DNA from 2 places in the Mycobacterium sp. E802 genome. Region 2 is predicted to be linked to the other one. Evidence: riboswitches for the same ligand, from Rfam matches in the RefSeq annotation. Region 2 holds a riboswitch; the other holds the start of a gene.
The links. Region 2 has a riboswitch for thiamine pyrophosphate ahead of thiC (phosphomethylpyrimidine synthase ThiC). Riboswitches for the same ligand answer to the same signal wherever they lie in the genome.
Positions count from the first base shown of each region.

Region 1 (7,878 bases), on a different contig from region 2:
TCCACCTGAAGGAACCGGAACATGTTGGCGAACGGCAGCCACGGTCCGAATTCGGCGCCGTTTCCCGGCAGGTTGCCCAGCAGCGGTTCGGCCACCAGCGGCCACAGCAGCAGCACCGCCACCGCACCGGCCGCAAACCGCAGCAGTGCCCCGACCGCGACGCCGAGGACGGCGGCCAATGCGGCGTACAACGCAAACCCGCCGGCCACTCGCCAGGTCGCCGGGTTGGCCATCGACAGTTGGGTGCCGACCACCGGGTCGGCGACGAACCGGGCCACCAGCACGGCCGCCAGCACCATGATCACCGCACACACCGAGGAGAACGCCGCACACACCACGGCCTTGGCGGCCAGCACCTGCGTCCGGTTCGGGGTCGCCAACAGCGTGGTGCGGATCAGGCCGCTGCGGTACTCCCCCGTCATCGTCAACGACGACAGCACCATCAGCACCGGAACCCCGAACACCGCGACACCCAACGCGGCCCGGCCCGGGGACAGTGCCGTGTAGTGATCGGCGGTCATGCCCTGCATCGCGGCCAGACCGAGGCTGAGTACCGCCACCCCGATCACCGACCACAGGGGCGAGCGGGTGGTGGACAATTTGATGCGCTCGGCGTCGAGCGCGGCGAGCGCGCTCACTTCGGTGCCGCCTTCGGTGCCGCCCGGTAGTCGACGGCATCGTCGGTGAGTTTCAGATATGCCTCCTCCAACGAGGCCTGCCGCTGGCTCAACTCGTGCAGTGCGATCGCATTGCGGGCGGCCAGATCACCGATCACCTCGATGGCCGCGCCGTGGACCGCCAGCGCGTCACCGTCGGCGGCGGCGTCGACTTCGAACCCGGCGTCGGTCAGCACCTCACGCAGCGTCTCCAGCTGTGGGCTGCGTACCCGCACGGTGTCGGCCGAGGTGCCGCTGACGAACTCACGCACGGTCGTGGAGGCGATCAGCTTGCCCTGCCCGATCACCACCAGCCGATCGGCGGTGTTGGCCATCTCGGCCAGAAGGTGACTGGAGACGAACACCGTGCGACCCTCGGCGGCCAGACTGCGCATCAGCGTGCGGACCCAGTGGATGCCCTCGGGATCCAGCCCGTTGACCGGTTCGTCGAACAGCAGCACCGGCGGATCGCCCAACAGCGCCGCGGCGATCCCGAGCCGCTGGCTCATGCCCAGCGACAGCGTGCCGGCGTTGCGGTCGACCACCGACGTCAGACCGACCATCTCCAGCACCTCGTCGACACGGGCCGACGGAATCCGGTTGGCCGCGGCGATCCAGCGCAAGTGGTTGCGGGCCGAGCGGTTGGGATGGGCCTGCCGGGCATCGAGTAGGGCGCCGACCGAGCGCAGCGGATCGCGTAAATCCCGATAGTGCTTGCCGTCGATGGTCGCCGTCCCGGCGTTGGGATGGTCCAGGCCGAGGATCAGCCGCATGGTGGTGGTCTTGCCCGCACCGTTGGGCCCGAGAAACCCGGTGACCACGCCCGGTTCGACGGTGAAGGTCAGATCGTCGACGGCGCGGTGGGTGCCGTAGAGCTTTGTCAGCCCGGCCAGTTCGATCATGGCTCCCACGCCACCACCATATCGGCGACCGCCCGCATACCGGCAGCGTTGGGATGCAGCGGCGCCGGCCGGCCCGGCCAGGGCAAACCGGGCCGAGTGGTCCAGGGCTCGGCCGACCAGGCATGGTGCCCCGCACTGGCCGCCGCCGCGCGAACCCATCCGCACCCGGTCTGGGCGGCAGCCTCCCCGGTGAGTCGTTCGAGCGTGGCGGCGATATGACGGCCCAGCCTGGCGTCGGCCTCCGACAGCGGCTTCGCCCCGATGCCGGCCGGCGGCAAGATCGTCAGATAGTCGACGAACAACACCCGCGCCTCGGGAGCGCGCCGGCGAATCTCACGCCCCACACTCACCAGTGCGCCGGCCACCTCGCTCAACGCAGTCTCCCGCGCGTCGAGGTTCAGCAGGTTGCGCGCCCACGACCCGAAGACCGGCAACGACCGGGTGACCCGCGGCAGCCCGGCGGCCATCAACGACGGCACATAGCCGACGTCGTTGCCGCCGATGGTCACCGTGACCAACGCCTCGGAGCCGTCCAGCGCCTGCAGCTGCGGTGGGGCACCGTTCTGCCGCTCACTCAGTACGTGCGCGGTGGTGGCCCCCGAATACGTCACGTCGACGAGATTGAGCCCGAGTGCGTGGGCCACCAGATGGGGATAGTTGCGTGCCGAGCGTCCGGCCGGAAACGGTGCACCCGCGGCTCGAGGCATGATCCCGGGCCCGGCAGCCATCGAACTGCCCAGGGCCACATACCGTTTACCGTGCACGTCGAGTTACCGCGCCGGACTTGACGCCTGTGCCCAGAATCGCTTCGGGATACGGCCGGCCTGACGGGCCAGATACCCGGCGGTGACGGCCGCGGACATCGCGGCGGCCATGGTCGGTGGATCGGAGGCGCGGGTGACGGCGGTGGCCAACAGCACGGCGTCACAACCCAATTCCATGGCCAGCGCGGCGTCGCTGGCGGTGCCGATCCCGGCGTCGAGCACCACCGGCACCCCGGCCTGCGCCACGATCATCTCGATGTTGTGCGGATTGGAGATGCCCAGGCCGGTGCCGATCGGTGCACCCAGCGGCATCACCGCCGCACAGCCGGCATCCTCCAACCGCCGGGCCAACACCGGGTCGTCATTGGTGTAGGGCAGCACCGTGAACCCGTCGTCGACCAATTGCTCTGCGGCCTTGACCAATTCGATCGCATCGGGCAGCAGCGTGCGTTCGTCGGCGATCACCTCGAGCTTGACCAGGTCGGTGCCCAGCGCCTCCCGTGCCAGCTGCGCGGTGAGCACGGCCTCGGCCGCACCACGACATCCTGCGGTGTTGGGAAGTGCGGCGATACCGAGCCGGTTGAGCAGATCGAGTACCCCGGTACCGGTTTCGGCGTCGACGCGTCGCATCGCCACCGTCGTCAACTCGGTGCCCGAGGCCACCAGGGCCTCTTCCAGGACCGCCAGGTTCGGGGCACCACCGGTGCCCATGATCAGCCGGGAGCCGAACTCGCGGCCGCCGATGGTGAGAGTTGAGGCCGATGAGCCGCTTGCGCGAAGAGCAACAGCACTAGCCACCCTGCACCGCCGTGACCACCTCGACGCGGGCACCGTCACACAACGTGCGGTCCCATTCGGACCGGGGCAGCACCGCCCAGTCCAGTGCGACGGCGATGCCCTTGTCCGGGAAACCCCGGTCCTCCAGCAGTCCGCCGATGGTGGTCTGCTCGTCCACTTCGAGGGTCTCGTTGTTGACCGTGATGGTGATCATTGCACTCCCACACTCACCTTGAGCTCCGCCGCGATCCGCTCAGCGGTCCACGGCGCCAACAGAAATCCGTTCCGGCCATGTCCGACGGCCACCAGCGTGCGCTCGTCGACCCGTTCGACGATCGGCAGCCCATCGGGCGTCATGGGTCGCAGCCCGGCCGCGGTCTCGGCCAGTTCGTACTCGCCCAGCGCGGGCATCACCGCGCACGCGTCCTCCAGCAGATCACGCACGCCGCTGACCACCGGTGCGGTGTCGCGGCCGTGCTCGTACTGGGTGGCGCCCACGACGACACCGTCGGCGCGCGGCACCAGGTACACCGGGCGTCCGTGCACCCGGGCCCGAATCACGCGCTGCGGCACCGGCATACACCCCTTGCGCCAGCGCAGCCGCAGTACCTCACCTTTGACCGGACGAACCGGCAGGCCCGGCCACAAGGTCGGGGCGTCGATGCCGTTGGCGATCACGATCGCGTCCGCGTCCACGCCTGCCAGGTCCTCGACGGGACCGGCCCACCGCACGGCCAGCCGCTCGCAGTGCACGGCCAGCCCGTCGACCACGGCCCGGTTGTCCACGGCGAGTTCGGTGGTGGCCCGGAACCCGTGCCGGATACCTTGGGCCAGCAGGGGTTCCACGTCGCGTGCCGCGGTGGTCAACTCGACCGGCTGCCCCTGGGCGGACAACCACTCGGCGACCGTACGCAGATCAGCCACATCGGCCCGGTCCACGGCGACCACGAGCGACTCACGCGCCGTGACCACCTCGGGTGCCAGGCCTTCGAGGAAACCGGAGTGCCACAGCTTGAGTGACTCCAGCCCGATCTGCAGGATCTGCTCTTCGCCGGGCCAGCCTTCGCTGTGCGGGGCCAGCATGCCGCCGGCCACCCAGGAGGCACCGTGCTCACGCCTACAGTGCAGCCGCACGGTCCAGCCGTCCAGCGCCGCCCGGCGGGCGATGGACAGCCCGATCACCCCGCCGCCGATGACGGCAAGTGTTCGCGCTCCTCCGAGTGCCATATCCGCTCCCTTCGCCGGCATGACCCGGATCAGGTGTGACGGTCAGGGCCGGTTCGTCTGCCCACTCTCAGCCCCACGTCCCAGGGACTCCCGTATTGCCAGTCCAGGGTACTCGGAGACCGACCAGCTACCGTCGCGGTGTGGAATCACCCGTCGACCGTTTGCAGCGCGCCACCCTGTACCTGTGCACCGATGCTCGCCGAGAGCGTGGTGACCTGGCCGAATTCGCCGACGCCGCGCTAGCCGGCGGGGTGGACCTGATCCAGCTGCGCGACAAGGGCTCGGCCGGAAAGAAGACGTTCGGCCCACTGGAGGCCCGCCAGGAGCTCGAAGCGCTTGAGGTCCTGGCCGACGCGGCCCGGCGCCACGGCGCGTTGCTGGCGGTCAACGACCGCGCCGACATCGCGCGGGCGGCCGGGGCCGACGTGCTGCACCTCGGTCAGGACGATCTGCCGTTGGACGCCGCGCGCGGCATCGTCGGGGACCGTCCGGTGATCGGGCGTTCCACCCACGACGCCGCGCAGGCCCGCGCCGCCGTCGACGAGGCCGTCGACTACTTCTGCGTCGGCCCGTGCTGGCCCACCCCGACCAAACCGGGCCGGACCGCACCCGGGCTCGACCTGGTCCGCTCGACCGCGGCGCTGAACCCGGCCAAGCCCTGGTTCGCCATCGGCGGGATCGACGCGCAGCGGCTGCCCGAGGTGCTGGCCGCCGGCGCGCGACGGATCGTGGTGGTCCGGGCGATCACCGCGGCCGAGGATCCACAGGCGGCCGCCCGAGAACTCAAGAGGACACTCAGCGCGGCCGATTGAGTTCCAGCGGCAGCGAGGCCGTCACCACCCGCAGCTGCTGCCAGCTCGCGGCGAACCCGGGATGCAACGGCAGGTCGGCCACCTCGTCCTCGGCCACCCAGCGCAACTCCGAGCTCTCGCGGTTCGGGATGGTCTCCAGCGGTTCGGGCACATCGGCGATCACGGTGGTGTAGGACCAGTGCGTGCCACCGATGCCGGCCACCTCGGCGGTCACCACCGTGGTGCGCACGGTGAGCTGCTCGGCCGTCACCCCGGCTTCCTCGTGGGCTTCGCGGACCGCGGCCTGCTCGGCCGTCTCGTGGCTGTCGCGGGCTCCGCCGGGCAACGCCCACGTCCCGCCCTGATGACTCCACGGCGCGCGGTGCTGCAAGAGCACGGCCGCCGATCCGCCCGGCCACGGGGCCCGCAACAACAGGCCGGCCGCCCCGTGACGCCCCCAGTATCGGGCGCCGTTGTCGGAGAACACCCAGCCGTCACCGTCGCCACGCACCCGTACAGAATAAGGAACCCGGCCGATTTCGCCTGCCCTCGATTTCTCCGCGAGCCTTAGCGGCCGCTCTTAGAAACTTTTTATAGTGTTGAGGCAGCCGTAAGCACCGAAACTAAATGAGGTCCCTGCGCAGGTGACTGTGGAGTTGGCACATCCCTCGACCGAACCGCTCGCGTCCCGGTCGCCGACCACTCCTGCCCACCCACGCTGGTGGTTTCTGTGGACCACCCCCGGACGCATCCTGACCATCGGTCTGGTCCTGTCGGCGCTCGTGATCGCCAGCGCGTTCGCCACGTCCACGACGATCAATGATCGTCAGCAGGCGTTGACGACGGTCCTCGACCACACCGAACCGCTGGCCTTCGCCGCCGGGCAGCTCTACACCACGTTGTCGGTGGCCGACGCCGCCGCGGCCACCGCGTTCATCGCCGGGGCCGAGCCCCGCGATGTGCGGCAGCGCTACGAGCAGGCCATCACCGATGCGTCGGTGGCGGTGACACGGGCGTCCAGCGGGCTGACCGACGAAACTCTGGTGCAGTTGCTCGGCCGGATCAACGCGCGGCTGGCGGTCTACACCGGGTTGGTGGAAACCGCGCGCACCAACAACCGGGCCGGCAACCCCGTCGGTTCCTCTTATCTGTCGGAAGCCTCGGCGATGATGCAGTCGCAGATCCTGCCCGATGCGCAACGGCTCTACGAGGAGACCTCGGCCCGGGTGGATGCCGAGACGACGGCCTCGACCCGGATCCCGGCCCCGGTGATGCTGGTGGTCCTGGCCACCTTGATGTTCGGGGCGTTCGCCAACCGGTGGCTGGCCCGACGCACCCGGCGACGGGTGAACATCGGTTTCGTCGCCGGCGGCATGGCCGTGCTGATCATGCTGATCTGGGTGACCACCGCCTTGGTGATCTCGACGTCGGACAGCCGCAGCGCCAAGGACACGGCCGCCGAATCACTCAAGACGGTGACCAACCTGGCCATCACCGCCCAGCAGGCCCGGGCCGACGAGACGCTGGCCCTGATCCGGCGCGGCGACGAGAACCTGCGCAAGCAGTCCTACTACCAACGCATCGAGGCCATGCAGCAGCAGCTTGCGCAGTACCTGGCCCGCGAGTCCGACATCGACAAGAGCGATCTGAACGGCGCCGAAGAATTGCTCACCAAATGGCGCGCGGCCGATGACCGGATCAACGCCTACATCGCAGTGGGCAACTATCAGGCCGCGACGCAGGTGGCGCTGGGGACCGGAGAGGACGACTCCACGACCGCATTCGACAAACTCGACGGCGCGTTGTCCAAGGGCATCGAGCAGAGCCGCAGCCAGTTGCGCAACGACATCGCCAATGCCCGCCGCGTGCTGTCCGGCGCGACGGTGGGCGCCGCGCTGCTCAGTGTGGCGGCGGCGTTGGCGGTGGCGTTGGGGTTGTGGCCTCGGCTAAGTGAGTACCGCTGATGAGCGCTTGCGCGAAGAAGAGAACAGCACTGATGAGCGCTTGCGCGAAGAAGAAACAGCAGATGACAGTGCGCAAGTTGGTGGCGATCCTGGCCACGGTGGTGGCGGTGGCCGGCTGCGGCCAGAGCGCGCCGCCGTTGACGGTGCCGACGATGACGCTGGCGCCGCCCAGCCCGGCCGGTATGCAGGAGCTGGCCCCGCAGCCGGTGCGGGTGCCGTCACCGGAGACCGACGAGTGCAACCGCACCGCCAGTCTGCGGCCGTTCAGCAACAAGGCCGACGCCGAGGCGGCCGTGGCCGACATCCGCAAGCGGGGACGCCTGGTGGTCGGGCTGGACATCGGCAGCAACCTGTTCTCCTTCCGCGACCCGATCACCGGGCAGATCAACGGATTCGACGTGGACATCGCCGGGGAGGTGGCCCGCGACATCTTCGGCACCCCGTCACAGGTCGAGTACCGGATCCTGTCCTCGGCCGACCGCATCACGGCGCTGCAGAACCATCAGGTCGACATCGTGGTGAAGACCATGACGATCACCTGTGAACGCCGCAAGCAGGTGAACTTCTCCACGGTGTATCTGATGGCGCATCAACGCATCCTGGCCGCGCGGGATTCCAACATCTCGCAGGCTTCGGACCTGTCGGGCAAACGGGTGTGCGTGGTGGACGGCACCACCTCACTCAAACGGATCCAGCAGATCAGCCCGGCGCCGATCATCGTGTCGGTGGTGACGTGGGCCGACTGCCTGGTGGCGTTGCAGCAGCGTCAGGCCGATGCGGTCAGCACCGACGATTCG
Region 1 covers NZ_LZJD01000006.1:33,531-41,408, forward strand. Annotated here, with positions in the region: gene A5699_RS00880 (ABC transporter permease subunit) at 1-638, opposite strand, end outside; gene A5699_RS00885 (ABC transporter ATP-binding protein) at 635-1,558, opposite strand; gene A5699_RS00890 (SGNH/GDSL hydrolase family protein) at 1,555-2,304, opposite strand; gene A5699_RS00895 (thiazole synthase) at 2,329-3,120, opposite strand; gene thiS (sulfur carrier protein ThiS) at 3,113-3,313, opposite strand; gene thiO (glycine oxidase ThiO) at 3,310-4,326, opposite strand; TPP riboswitch at 4,316-4,430, opposite strand; gene thiE (thiamine phosphate synthase) at 4,467-5,138, shown strand; gene A5699_RS00915 (NUDIX hydrolase) at 5,122-5,628, opposite strand; gene glnX (protein kinase G-activating protein GlnX) at 5,762-7,081, shown strand; gene A5699_RS00925 (glutamate ABC transporter substrate-binding protein) at 7,144-7,878, shown strand, end outside.
Region 1: it holds a riboswitch for thiamine pyrophosphate, as region 2 does, so the genes downstream of both, thiO (glycine oxidase ThiO) here and thiC (phosphomethylpyrimidine synthase ThiC) in region 2, are expected to answer to the same signal.

Region 2 (7,878 bases):
CATCGGGCTCAACCAGTGGAACGGCGTCGCCATCGCCTCACGGGTCGGCCTCGACGACATCGAGATCGGGTTCGACGGCCAGCCGACGTGGAGCAGCAAGCCGGAAGAAGAGGCCACCGCCGAGGCCCGCGCGCTCGGCGCCACGTGCGGCGGGGTGCGGGTGTGGAGCCTGTATGTGCCCAACGGTCGCACCCTGACCGACCCGCACTACACCTACAAGCTGGGTTGGCTTGCCGCCCTTCGTGATACCGCCGCCGGATGGCTCAAGGACGACCCGGAGCAGCCCATCGCACTGGTCGGCGACTGGAACATCGCGCCCACCGACGAGGACGTCTGGGACATGGCCGCATTCAAGGGCAGCACCCATGTGTCCGAGCCGGAGCGGGCTGCCTTCCAGGCCATGCACGACGCCCAATTCACCGATGTGGTGCGCCCTTTCACTCCCGGTCCGGGGATCTACACCTACTGGGACTACACCCAGCTGGCATTTCAGAAGCGCCGCGGCATGCGCATCGACTTCATCCTCGGCTCCCCTGGCCTCGCCTCCCGGGTGACGCACGCCGAGATCGTCAAGGACGAACGGCGCCCCAAGAAAGGCACCACCGCCCCCAGCGACCACGCCCCCGTCGTGGTGGAGCTCAGCTGACGCTTGACGGCGACGCCTATTCCGATGCCGACGCCGCGATGATCTCCACAGCCTCTGCCACGCTGTCGGTGCAATGGAGCAGCGCCAGGTCAGGTTCGGAGATCTTCCCTTCGCGCAGAACCGTATTGCGGATCCAGTCGATCAGGCCCGACCAGTAATCGACGCCCAGCAAGATGATCGGAAACTTCGTGACCTTGTGCGTCTGGACGAGGGTGAGCGCCTCGAACAGCTCGTCGAGGGTGCCGAACCCGCCGGGCAGACAGACGAATGCCTGTGCGTATTTGACGAACATCGTCTTGCGCACGAAGAAGTAGCGGAAGTTGATGCCGAGATCGACCCAATGGTTGAGGCGCTGCTCGAAGGGCAGCTCGATGCCGAGACCCACCGAGTAGCCGCCGGACTCACTTGCCCCGCGGTTGGCGGCCTCCATCGATCCCGGGCCGCCGCCGGTGATCACCGCATAGCCGGCCCGCACCAGCGCGATGCCCAATTCCTCACCCAACCGATATTCAGGCGAATGCGGAGCCGTCCGAGCTGAACCGAAAACCGTGACCGCCCTGGGCATTTCGGCCAAGGCATCGAAACCGTCGACGAATTCACCCTGGATGCGCAGCACCCGCCAGGGATCGGTGTGCACCCAGTCGGTCGGACCGCGGCGGTCCAACAGACGCTGATCGGCGGTCGTGTCGGCGCACCGTTCTCGACGCAGTTGTACCGGGCCGCGAATCTGAAATGGGCCGTCCTCGTTCTCGGTCATGCGCGCTTGACGCCCACGGTGATCACGTCGGAGATCGGTGTCCACACTGGCCGGCGTACCCGGTGCTGCTCGACGACGGTCAATCCGGCCGCCTCGAACAGCGCACGCATCTCCTTCTCAGTGGGGCTGTGCGCGGGTGCACCGAGGTCGGCCGAGAGCGCGTGCAGCGGCAGGAAGGTGCGGCGCGGGCTCATCGTCGTCACCGCCACCATTCCCCCGGGCGCCAGCACCCGGTAGAACTCGGCGAGCGCGGCGGGCTGGTCGAAGAAGTGAAATGCCGACGTGGTCACCACGGCGTCCAGGAAACCGTCTTGGAAAGGCAGTTCCTCGGCAGGGGCCGATTTCCACCGCACATCGCCAGAACGCTTGCGGGCCTGGGCCAACATGCCATCGGACATGTCCAGGCCGTAGACCTCATCGGGTTGCAGTTCCCGCTGGATCCGGTCAGCCAGGATGCCGGTGCCGCAGGCGACGTCGGCGATCGAACGGGCACCGCGCTCCTGAACTTGGGCGATCACCTCATCCTGGGCTGGCCGGTACACCCACCGCTGAAGGCAACCCTGGTCATAGGCCGGTGCGGCGAAACTCCAGAAACTCGTGATGGCGTCGTTGAATCCGCGACGCTGTGTGGTGGTCACCAACCCGAGTGTAGGTCGGCCGCTCAAGCCTGATTGTCGGCTCCCGCCTCTCAGGCCTCGTTGTCGGCTCCCGCCTCCGTCCCATACCGACCCGCGCTGAACATCGACGCCACCGCACCGATCACCATCATCACGGCCGCAGCGGTGAACACCACCGTCAGGCCGGAATGGAACGGCTCGGTGATCAACTGCGGGAAGAACGTCTGCCCGGTGATCACGTCGGCGTTGACGCCCGGTTGATGTAACGCGTCGTAGGGGGCGAGTAACTCTGCCATCGGGTTGTAGCCCAGGAACGCCGCGAACAGGCTGCCGACCGGGGGCAGGCTCGCCACATCGTGCGCCACCGATGCCGAAACACCTTGCTGCGTCAAGCCACTCGTCAGTGCGACGGGCAACGTGTTGGCCAGCCCGACGATCATCAGCGAGAAAAAGATACCGATCGACAGTGAGTTGCCGGCGTTGAAGAACGTGGACCGCACCCCGGAGGCCGCACCACGCTGACCGGCCGGCACGCTCGACATGATGGCCGCGGTGTTGGGGGCGGTGAAGATGCCGCCACCCAGGCCGTTGAGGAACACCAGGATCGCGAACACCCAGTAGTCGAAGTTGACCGGGATGAGCAGGAGCGCCACGAACGTGGCCGCCATCAGCAGCATGCCGCCGACGGTCAGCGGCCGCGCGCCGATGCGGTCGGACAGTGATCCGGCGATCGGTGCGGCGACCAGGAACCCGACGGTGACCGGCAGCAGATAGATGCCGGCCCACAGTGGGGTGGACTCGAAACTGTAGCCGTGCAACGGCAGCCAGATGCCCTGCAGCCAGATGATGAGCATGAACTGCAACCCGCCGCGGCCCACCGAGGACATCAGCCCGGCCAGGTTGCCCATTCCGAACGCCGCCGATTTGAACAGCCGGATGTCGACCATGGGCGACGACACCTTGAGTTCGACGACGCAGAACGCCACGAGCAGCAGCAGCCCGACGGCGATGGAGCCCAGCACCCATGGGCTGGTCCACCCCGTGGTGGAGTCACCGTAGGGCTGGATGCCGTAGGTGATGCCGATCAGCAATACCGTCAGGCCCAGGCCGAAGGTCAGCGTGCCGGCCCAGTCGAGGCGCCCGGCGGTGCGGACGCCGAGTTCCTTGAGGGAGCGGTAACTCCAGATGGTGCCGACGACACCGATCGGCACACCCACCCAGAAGACGGCTTTCCAGTGCCACTCGGACAGGAAGCCGCCGATCAGCAACCCGAGAAACGACCCGGCCACGGCGGCCACCATGTTGGTGCCCAGCGCCATGCCGCGCTGGTTGGCCGGGAAGGCATCGGTGAGGATCGCCGAGGACGACGCCATCAGCATGGCGCCACCGACACCCTGGATGACGCGCCAGCCGATCAGCCAGACGGCGCCACCACCGAGTTGGAACGGGTCGAACGACAGGGCGATCGCCGCCACGGTGAAGACCACGAAGCCCAGGTTGTAGATGCGGACCCGGCCGTACATGTCGCCGAGACGTCCGAACGGCACGACGAGCACCGCGGTCACCACCAGGTAGCCCATCAGCATCCATAGCAGGTAGCTGACGTTGCCGGGAGCCAGCGGATTCAGGCCGATACCACGGAAGATCGCGGGCAGCGAGATCAGCACGATCGAGGCGTTGATCGAGGCCAGCAAGATGCCCAACGTGGTGTTGGACAGCACCACCCACTTGTAGAAGGGGTGGTCGTGGTCCATCCGTTTGCGGCGGTCGGCGGTCACCGCTTCCGCGGTGTCGGCGTCTCCGGCCGCTTTCGTCATCTCAGTCGTCATTCCGTCTTCGCTCTAGTCGCTATCGAGGGGGCGCTGAGGCCCAACATGTTCAAAACACATATATTAGCTATGCAAATCAAGCCGCGGCAACCCGAAGAATCGGAGGGCCAGGCAGTCGTCACAGCGCCTGGCTCTCCACATCGCCGCCGGACACCGTTTCCTGTCAATTGACTGACTCCCGGTATCCCTCCGCCCACGTCTGCGCTAGGTTGGGGCCTGCAAACCACACGCGGGAGTGCGCACGAGCGCACTGAGAGGACGGGTACGCCCGTCGACCGTACGAACCTGACCGGGTAATGCCGGCGTAGGGAGATGAAATGAGTAGTTCTGTTCTCGACCCATCAGTGACGACCGGTCCGATCACGGGAAGCACCAAGGTCTATCGCGAGATCAACCATGACGGCGCCACCATGCGGGTGCCGTTTCGGCGGGTGAATCTCACCAACGGTGAACACCTGGACCTGTACGACACCTCAGGCCCGTACACCGCCGACGACGCGGCGATCGACCTGAACACAGGTCTGCCGTCGCGACCCGCAGTGGTCAACGACCGGGGCACGCAGTTGCAGCGCGCCCGGGCCGGCGAGATCACCGCCGAGATGGCGTATATCGCTGAGCGCGAAGGCGTTTCCGCCGAACTGGTGCGTCAAGAAGTCGCAGTCGGCAGAGCCGTCATTCCGGCCAACCACAACCACCCCGAGAGCGAGCCGATGATCATCGGCAAGGCGTTCTCGGTGAAAGTCAATGCCAATATCGGCAATTCGGCGGTCACCAGCTCGATCGGTGAAGAGGTCGACAAGATGGTGTGGGCCACCCGATGGGGTGCCGACACCATCATGGATCTGTCCACCGGCAAGGACATCCACCAGACGCGCGAGTGGATCCTGCGCAATTCCCCGGTCCCGGTCGGCACCGTCCCGATCTACCAGGCACTGGAGAAGGTCAACGGTGACCCCACCAAGCTGACGTGGGAAATGTACCGCGACACCGTGATCGAGCAATGCGAGCAGGGCGTCGACTACATGACCGTGCACGCCGGGGTGCTGCTGCGGTACATCCCGCTGACCGTCAACCGGGTCACCGGCATCGTGAGCCGCGGCGGGTCGATCATGGCCGCCTGGTGTCTGGCACACCACACCGAGTCGTTCCTGTACACCCACTTCGAGGAACTCTGCGAGATCCTGGCTCGCTACGACGTGACGTTCTCGCTGGGCGACGGGCTACGGCCGGGGTCGATCGCCGACGCCAACGACGAGGCCCAGTTCGCCGAGCTGCGCACGCTGGGTGAGCTGACCAAGATCGCGAAATCCCATGGCGTGCAGGTGATGATCGAAGGCCCGGGCCACGTCCCGATGCACAAGATCGTCGAGAACGTCAAGCTCGAAGAGGAACTCTGCGAAGAGGCACCGTTCTACACGCTGGGCCCGCTGGCCACCGACATCGCCCCGGCGTACGACCACATCACCAGCGCGATCGGCGCGGCCATCATCGCCCAGGCCGGCACCGCGATGCTGTGCTACGTCACCCCCAAGGAACACCTGGGCCTGCCGGACCGCAAGGACGTCAAGGACGGCGTGATCGCCTACAAGATCGCCGCACATGCCGCCGACCTGGCCAAGGGCCATCCCCGCGCACAGCAGCGTGACGACGCACTGTCGAAGGCCCGCTTCGAGTTCCGCTGGCACGATCAGTTCGCGCTCTCGCTCGATCCCGACACCGCGCGCGATTTCCACGACGAGACGTTGCCCGCTGAACCGGCCAAGACCGCGCATTTCTGCTCGATGTGTGGGCCGAAGTTCTGCTCGATGCGGATCTCGCAGGATATTCGGGACGCCTATCCCGGCGGTGTCCCCGATGAGATCGCCGCGGGCATGGCCGCCAAGTCCCAGGAGTTCGCCGACCACGGCAACCGCGTCTACCTACCATTGGCGACGTGAACTTCTTGCCGTTGGCACCCGCCGGTGACGCACCGCGACGGGTGATGACCATCGCCGGGTCCGACTCCGGCGGTGGCGCCGGAATCCAGGCCGACATGCGGACCTTTGCCATGCTCGGCCTGCACGGCTGTGTCGCGGTCACCGCCGTGACCGTGCAGAATTCGGTGGGCGTCAAAGGTTTTCACGAGATCCCGCCCGACATCGTCTCTGATCAGATCCGGGCCGTCGTCACCGATATCGGCATCGAGGCCGCCAAGACCGGGATGCTGGCCTCCGCGGAGATCATCACCGCGATCGCCCAAACCTGGCGGGCCGAAGGTCTGGCGTCCACCGTGCCGCTCGTCGTCGACCCGGTGTGCGCATCGATGCACGGCGATCCGCTGCTGCATCACAGCGCGCTGGACGCCTTGCGCACCGAGCTGTTCCCGCTGGCCACCTTGGTCACGCCGAACCTCGACGAGGTGCGGCTCCTGGTGGACATCGATGTCGTCGACTCCGCCTCCCAGCGCGATGCGGCACGCGCGCTGCACGCGTTGGGTCCGCGGTGGGCACTGGTCAAGGGCGGTCACCTGCGCTCGTCGCCGGCCAGTCCCGATCTGCTGTTCGACGGCAGCGAATTTCACGAGTTCCAGGCTCCCCGGGTCGACACCGGCCACGATCACGGCGCCGGCGACACCCTCGCGGCGGCGACGGCATGTGCCCTGGCCCATGGTTATTCAGTTCCCGAGGCGGTGGAGTTCGGCAAAGCCTGGGTGACGGAGTGCATCCGGGCGGCATATCCGCTGGGTCATGGCCACGGCCCGGTGAACGCGCTGTTCCGGTTGCAGTCATGAACCTCGACGCGATCGCGGGTATCGCTCACGAACCCGATGGCCCGGCTCAGGGCGTCGTCGTCCTGACCCACGGCGCCGGCGGCAACCGGGACTCTCCGATGCTGGTCAAGCTCTGCGACGAGTGGGCATCCCGGGGCTGGCTGGCCATCCGCTACAACCTGCCGTATCGCCGGCGCAGGCCGAAGGGGCCACCGTCCGGCTCGGCCGCCGGTGACCAGGACGGCATCGCGGAGGCGGTTGCCCTGGCCCGCACGCTCAGCGACGGCCCGGTGATCGCGGGCGGGCATTCCTACGGCGGCCGGATGACGTCGATGGTGGCCAGTGACAACAACGAGCCGGGGCCGGCCATTGATGTCTTGACGCTGTTCTCCTACCCATTGCACCCGCCGGGCAAGCCCGAGCGCGCCCGCACCGAACATCTGCCCCGCATCACGATGCCCACGGTGTTCACTCACGGCACGTCCGACCCGTTCGGCACAGTCGAAGAGATCACCGCCGCAGCGGCATTGGTGAGCGCGCCGACCGAGATTGTCATCATCGAGGGCGCCCGTCACGACCTCGGGTCCAAGCGGGTGAATGTGCCGGCCCTCGCGGTGGACGCCGCCTTGCGGGCACTCGATATCGTCGAACCATGACCTACCCACCCGGTCACGGTTACCCGCCGCCTCCACCGCAACCGTATTCGCAGAATTCCGGGGTGCCCGGCGCGTACTCGCCGCCATCGAAGAACTCCTCGGCACTCAAATGGGTGTTGTTGGCGGTCGTGGTGGTGATCGCACTGGTGGTCGCGGCCGGTGCGGTGTTCTATCTCTCCCGCGACCGCGGCGCCACCGAGGCGAGCCAGATCAAATCGGGCGACTGCCTGTCCGAGATTCCCGACAGCAGCCGCGTGCTGTACGTCAAGACGGTGAGTTGCGATCAGCCGCACAAGGGTGAGGTGTTCGCGGTGCTGCCGCTGCCCGACGGGGAGTTTCCCGGCGACACCGCGGTGATCAAATACACCGACAAATGCGCCCCGGCGTTGGACCAGTACGCCCCGAATGTCACCGCCGATTCGGCGATCCAGCTGTTCGTGCTGTATCCGACCGCCGACTCCTGGCAACGCGGAGACCGCACCGTCACATGCATTGCTACCAGCAAGAATCCCCGCACGGGCAAAATAGAGTAACGCGCTACTCTAGGCCGCCCGGCTCCGGCGAACCGACACTCGACGCATGGTCGAGATCCAGCTTGCCCCCTCAACGTCTCCCTCGGCACTA
Region 2 covers NZ_LZJD01000081.1:15,330-23,207, forward strand. Annotated here, with positions in the region: gene A5699_RS11905 (exodeoxyribonuclease III) at 1-646, shown strand, start outside; gene A5699_RS11910 (TIGR00730 family Rossman fold protein) at 663-1,403, opposite strand; gene A5699_RS11915 (class I SAM-dependent methyltransferase) at 1,400-2,041, opposite strand; gene A5699_RS11920 (MFS transporter) at 2,092-3,849, opposite strand; TPP riboswitch at 4,069-4,178, shown strand; gene thiC (phosphomethylpyrimidine synthase ThiC) at 4,167-5,786, shown strand; gene thiD (bifunctional hydroxymethylpyrimidine kinase/phosphomethylpyrimidine kinase) at 5,783-6,619, shown strand; gene A5699_RS11935 (alpha/beta family hydrolase) at 6,616-7,254, shown strand; gene A5699_RS11940 (septum formation family protein) at 7,251-7,787, shown strand; gene A5699_RS11945 (cytochrome P450) at 7,834-7,878, shown strand, end outside.